Regions from separate parts of the Psychromonas sp. genome, predicted to be linked through region 2. Evidence: predicted binding sites of a transcription regulator. Region 2 holds the regulator's gene; the other holds the start of a gene.

Region 1 (3,421 bases), on a different contig from region 2:
AGAACCGACTTCTTTTCTTTGAGAAGGCGATTATTTTAAAACCTAGATCATCCATTCTGACCAGCAACGCAACAAAGCCATAAACCCCTATTGTTGCTAACAGCGCAACAAATGACACAACGATGACTTGCAGTACAAGTGGTTGTCCCAATACTGTCCCCAAGGCAATAACAATAATTTCAATTGATAAGATAAAATCGGTAAAAATTGCCGATTTAACTTTTTTAGCCTCATAGTGCAATATTTCTTGCTCTGATAAGCACTGAACTTCTGCGATTGTGTGCTGTTCAGGCACAAAGTACTCATATATTTTTTCGGCTCCTTCAAATGCAAGATAAAGCCCGCCGACCATTAAGATCGGAATGATAATCCAAGATGCAAACGCACTTAACAGAAAAGCGATGGGCAAGATAATAAGTTTATTGCGCAGTGAGCCCTTTGTGATTTCCCATAATACCGGTAACTCCCTAGTGGCAGGAAAACCAGATGCTTTCTCAGCACCAACAGCAAGATCGTCTCCTAACACGCCTGCTGTTTTTTTGGTGGCGATCTTACTCATCATCGCTGCATCATCTAACAAGGCAGCGATATCATCAAATACAGCAAAAAAACCAATCGCCATAAATATTCCTTTTTACCAATTTGTGTTTTTAAATAGATAGTCAAGCGACCAGAAGATGGTTGCGTCTTGCTTTATCCTAACATCCGTCCGAGCCTCTGAAAGTGGTTTGGGTATAAATAGCCATATTAAACGACGGTAAAAGCTAGAGTCAAAGCAAAAAGAAGATATTTTATATAGAATTGAAATAGTTACGGAACTATTACTAGAAGGGATTTTTATTAATTGTATAAACGAAAGAGCTGCTATCAATCATTTTCAGCTTTATTATAAGGAGCAACTCCTCACTACATATAAGTCACTTTAATTGGCTTATTATCTAGATCCAAGGCTTTATATTGCGCCATTAAATCAACACCAACCCCTTCTGCTGTCTGAGACTCAACCTGCTTAATCGTCTCCGTTGTTCCCTGCTGAGCCGTTAAGCGATTTTGTGACAATAATGGTAAGTTATCTATTATATCACTAGGGATATCGCCTGTTACATTGCGAGATAACAGTGCTTCGTTGTTTAATAGCTGTTTTAAACGGATGCTGGTGAAATCCTTATTGTGCAAATCTTCATTTAAACTTGTAGCTTGCTGCAGCGAAATACCTTTATTTAGCAAAGGCTGAGCTTCAGGTAAAAACAGAGTTTCACGTAATGCTTGTTCAGGTAAAACATCTTCTTTAGCTTGCCTGAAAGTAAATTCAGCAAAATCTCGAGCATCATCTGATAACAAACTAAGTAACAGATTAAATTTATCACGCGTGCCATTATGCACAGCACTGTTTAGCTGCAGCCCTAATTGCCACTCGTTAATCAATAATCCACTTTCAGTTTGTTTAATATTCATACGACTTTGTTTATTTATGCTAGATATTTAGAGTTATCGGCAACAAACTGATTTTATTTAATGTTTTTTTCTTTTTTAGGCTTCACAAGTGGAAAATATCTGATATTATTCTCCGCGAAATGAAGGAGGGGTTCCCGAGTGGCCAAAGGGAGCAGATTGTAAATCTGCCGCGTAAGCTTCGGTGGTTCGAATCCACCTCCCTCCACCATTTCAATCTTCTCTTTACTTCGGCCACTACCTCTTTAATTCTAATATTCAAGTCTACAAATTTAATTCAGTATCACAACTTAGTGATCCAATTATTATTATTACTGCATTCTTATTCACGATTACCTACACTTAGTCATCAAAATAAACTAAAGAGTGAAATCTAATTACCGATGTTTAGCTACAAGAATAAAAGCATTCTGATTGTTGATGATCAAAAAGCATTTCATATCATGCTCAAAACGATGCTCTCCAGTCAAGGCGCCAAAAATATCAGTTTTACGGATAGCGCTGAGGGTGCAGTTAAACTCGCTCACCGCAAAGTATTTGATATATACCTTGTAGATTACAATCTAGGTTCAGGGAAAAACGGATCTCAGCTAATTGATTACCTGCGTAATAATCAGCTTATTCCAAACGCTTCATTATGCTTTATTATCACAGGTGATAATAATAAAGGGATGGTGCTGACAGCCATTGAAAAATCACCAGATGATTATTTAATGAAGCCTTTTTCACAAACTCAACTATTTAATCGACTAAGCAAAGCCGCTCAAAAAAAAATGGTCTTAGCCGATATTTTTGATGCCTTACAGGAAAAAGAGTACCCTCAAGCAATCTCTCTGTGTAAGGAAAAAATTAAAACAGAACCGAAATTTAGAGCATTATGTAAAAACTTATTAGCTGATATTTTTATCCAGACAGAGCAGTACAACGCTGCAGAGAGAATATTAAAGCCACTGGTCGATCAGCGCCCGTTAGTAAGAGCAAGCATCAGTTTAGGTAAAGCCTACTATTTACAAAATAAATACCCGGAAGCGATTAAACTTTTAAAAACGGTTATTGATAACTCTCCCCTGCAGATGGAAGCATATCAATGGTTAGCACGCGCATACCAAAAAACAGGCAAGCTTAACAAAGCATTAAATATGCTCACCCATTCGGCCAATATTACCCACCACAGTATTGAACGCCATCAAGAGGTTGCACTACTCGCCAATGAGATGAATGAACATAAAATAATGCTTTCTAGTTACTCGGCAATATTACAACTCAGCCGCAACTCTTTTTATCCTGACCCCTGCCATTTAGCAAATTATATTCGCAGCATTATTGATTACGCCATGGTTCAAGAAGATATCAGTGAACGAAAAACAATATTAAAACAGGTGAACTCGGCACTGTATCAAAGCCGCTTTGAAGAGGGGCAAAATAAAAACTTTGATTTCAATAACTTTGATAAGATCTGCCAGGCAAAAGTATTGTTTGCACTGGATGAACCATTAAAAGCAAAACGCAGAATCTTGAGCACCTTACAAAGTAATGAAAACCCAATTACTGAGTTTGACAGCACCTTATTATGCGAAAGCCTTTTCTCATTATTAGATATTGGCGAGTTTGATTATGCGGAGCCTTATTTAGAGGAGTTAAAGCATCGCGATATTATGGATGCGACCATGCAGACTTCAATAAAAAAACAGACAGGAGAGAAGTTGGAATCACGCATACAGACCTTTAAAGCGCATAATAAATTAGGCATCCAAGCATTTTCTCAAAAATCATATAGCAGTGCGCTTGACCATTTTGAACAGGCGATCCAGCTTGAACCTCTTAACTCTGGCGCATTACTTAACAGTATTCAGGTTTATATTCAGTTACTAAAACAAGCTGCCAATGATGAGAAAAAGGAACTATTAAGAAATTGCCAAAACAGCTTTAAGCTGTTGAGTAATACCCGCTTACCAGAGGATCACGCTAA
Region 2 (3,421 bases):
TGAAATTCAGGATTATATTCAGGCATTATTACAAGATAAGATTTGTATTGGCAAAAATGAAATTTTAGCTCAAGGCGGGGCTATTGCTCTGTTAGGTCCTACTGGGGTTGGTAAAACGACGACTATTGCTAAACTTGCCGCGCAATTTGCGATGAAATATGGTGCAGATCAAGTTGCACTCATTACAACGGATACTTATCGTATTGGCGCACATGAACAGTTAGCAACTTATGGTAAAATTATGGGCTGCAGCGTCCGTGTAGCAAAAGATGCAGATGAACTTTCGGAGATTTTATATCAGTTTAGAGAAAAACGTCTGGTGCTTATTGATACTGCTGGTATGGGGCAGCGCGATGTCAGGCTCTCAGAGCAATTAGATACACTAATGCGTAATAGCCGAGTTAATATTCGCAGCTATTTGGTGATCTCCTCTACAGCGCAACGCAGAGTTATTGAAGAAGCGCTCGAACACTTTAAACGTATTGCACTTTCTGGCTGCATATTAACCAAAGTAGATGAAAGTATTGGTTTAGGGGAAGTGCTTAGCGTTACCATGCAGCATGCATTACCAATTAGCTATGTGACAACCGGGCAGAGAGTGCCTGAAGATATCGAAATAGCCAAAACTGAAAATTTAATCAGTGGCACATTAGATATGATGAATCAGTTATTTGAACAACAGCAACACCAATGGTTTAGTAGCTTTGATAACGAATAAGCTTTATTGGGTATATTGAATTAACAATTTAAGATAATGAGTAATATAATGATTTCAGATCAAGCAAGCGGCTTAAGAAGAATGAAAAACAACCAAGTGAAAGTAGTTGCTATCACAGGTGGTAAAGGTGGTGTTGGTAAAACTAACGTTACTTTGAATATGGCAGTTTCGCTTGCACAAAGAGGCAAGCGTGTTTTAGTGCTTGACGCCGATTTAGGACTTGCAAATGTCGATGTATTATTAGGTATTCGTGTGACCAAAAACCTGTCTCATGTTTTATCTGGTGAATGCACTTTAGATGAGGTGATTGTGACTGGCCCTGAAGGAGTGATGATTGTTCCTGCAACCTCTGGTACTCAGTCTATGGTTGAGTTAACTGATGTAGAACATGCCGGCTTGATTCAAGCATTTAGCTCCTTGCAAACACCGATTGACATGTTATTAATTGATACTGCTGCAGGCATCTCTAATATGGTTGTTAGTTTTGCACAAGCTGCGCAAGATGTGGTAATGGTTGTTTGTGATGAGCCTACATCAATTACCGATGCCTATGCGTTGATTAAAATATTAAGTAAACAAAACGGTGTTTACCGTTTTAAAATTGTCGCCAATATGGTGCGTAGTCTCCGTGAAGGGCAAGACTTGTTTACTAAACTTACACGTGTAACCGATCGCTTTTTAGATGCCTCATTAGAGCTGGTTGCATGTATTCCATTTGATGGTAATGTGCGTCAAGCCGTTCGCAAACAAAAGGTTGTTGTGCAGGCGTTCCCGAAAACGCCGGCTTCTCTTGCATTCAAAGCGTTGGCAAATCGGGCCTGTGATTGGCCTATTCCACATCAACCTGGCGGACACCTTGAATTCTTTATTGAGAAATTGTTGCTTAATAATGTTGATGAAATGAGAGAGCTTCTATAAGTGATAAAAGCGCAAGGCTATTACAACAATACTTCTGATTTAATTGAGCGTCACGCTGAATTAGTGAAAAAAATAGCCTACCATCTAATGGCTAGACTGCCTGCAAGCGTGCTTGTGGATGATCTGGTGCAATCTGGCATGATTGGTTTATTAGAAGCAGCAAGAAACTTTGACGGTAGTAAAGGTGCCAGTTTTGAAACATTTGCCGGGATCCGTATACGTGGTGCAATGTTAGATGAGATGCGCAGAGGCGACTGGGTGCCTCGTTCTGTACATAAAAATAGTCGTAATATTGCCAGTGCAATTGCAGATGTGGAAAAACGCACCGGACGAGATGCTAAAGAGGCAGAAGTTGCAAAGCAGCTAAACGTTTCATTGCTTGAATACCAACAAATGTTACGTGATGTAAATTGCGCAAAACTAGTGGCGTATGAAGATCTGGCCGGTTCAGAAGAGGGGCTGACTGGAGTATCTGAAAATAATGACAGCACTTTTAACGAAGTGAGTGAAAATGAGTTTTCAAGTAAACTGGTAGCGATGATTAAACAGTTACCGGAGCGTGAGGCATTGGTACTGTCATTATATTATGATGAAGAATTAAATTTAAAAGAGATTGGTTTGGTGCTTGATGTCAGTGAGTCTAGAGTTAGTCAAATTCATAGTCAGGCACTGCATCGCTTAAAGGCGAAAGCGCAAGCAGCATAGATTCTAAGCAATATTGGTGGTTTGATAAGAGATGAGTCACAGTTGCACCAAGAAGCTTAGAAATCGAAGGTTATTATTGTGTATTTTATTTATATTTACTTATATTTATTTTAAGTAAATAAATTGAAAGATAAGTTTTTACTTAGGGGAATGTTTTGGATAGAAAAATGAAAGTTTTGATTGTTGATGATTTTTCAACAATGAGAAGAATAATCAAGAATTTGTTACGAGATCTTGGTTTTACAAACACGTTTGAAGCCGATGATGGTAATACTGCTTTGCCAATGCTTAAAGAGGGTGATTTTGAGTTTGTGGTAACAGACTGGAATATGCCAATTATGCAGGGCATTGATCTTTTAAAAGAGATCCGCAAAGATCCTAAATTAAAACATTTACCTGTTTTGATGGTAACAGCTGAAGCAAAACGTGAACAGATTATTGAAGCTGCTCAAGCTGGTGTAAATGGTTATATTGTAAAACCCTTTACTGCGGGCACATTAAAAGAAAAGCTAGATAAAGTTTTTGAACGATTAGGTTAAAAGGAGTTGAGAATGGCAAATGAATTAATGCCGTTACTCTCACTCTCACAAGCAAAAGCACTAGTCGCTCATTTAGAAGCGCAAGATATAAGTGCCGCAAATGAAATTGTAGAGAGTGCCAGTATAGCAACTGTAAATGAAGATGTTGTTTTTGATAAAGTTGGTGAATTAACACGTGAATTACATGATGCATTATTGAGCTTTCAAAATGATACTCGATTACTTGATATGGCAGGACAGGATATTCCCGATGCCAAAGATCGCCTAAATTATGTAATTGAAATGACAGATAAAGCTGCTAATAAAACCATGGATGCAGTTGATACTTGCTTGCCCATTGCCGATAAACTTATTGACAGTCTTGAGGCGGTGATGCCGAATTGGCAAGGGTTAATGAAAAGAGAATTAGCGCTTGGTGACTTTAAGATTCTCTGCCATCAAGTTGACGCTATGATTAAAGATTCAACAAATAGTGCATTAACTTTAAGAACTTCCCTTACTGATATTTTAATGGCACAGGATTTTCAAGATTTAACAGGGC

What was found. Region 2 encodes FliA, which starts transcription of late flagellar genes. Its sites were predicted from a motif close to CTAAAGNTNNNNNNNNNNNNGCCGATA; they were not measured.
Region 1: the regulator FliA is predicted to act here: its motif matches at 1,490-1,516, upstream of AC4GME_RS11515 (VC2046/SO_2500 family protein).

What each region holds. Positions count from the first base shown of each region.
Region 1 is NZ_CEZLMY010000082.1:7,743-11,163, forward strand. It holds gene AC4GME_RS11510 (DUF808 domain-containing protein) at 1-622, opposite strand, end outside; gene AC4GME_RS11515 (VC2046/SO_2500 family protein) at 907-1,455, opposite strand; tRNA gene AC4GME_RS11520 (tRNA-Tyr) at 1,580-1,663, shown strand; gene AC4GME_RS11525 (tetratricopeptide repeat protein) at 1,836-3,421, shown strand, end outside.
Region 2 is NZ_CEZLMY010000056.1:8,912-12,332, forward strand. It holds partial or broken gene flhF (flagellar biosynthesis GTPase FlhF) at 1-718, shown strand, start outside; gene AC4GME_RS09490 (MinD/ParA family protein) at 767-1,636, shown strand; gene AC4GME_RS09495 (RNA polymerase sigma factor FliA) at 1,637-2,341, shown strand; gene cheY (chemotaxis response regulator CheY) at 2,497-2,880, shown strand; gene AC4GME_RS09505 (protein phosphatase CheZ) at 2,893-3,421, shown strand, end outside.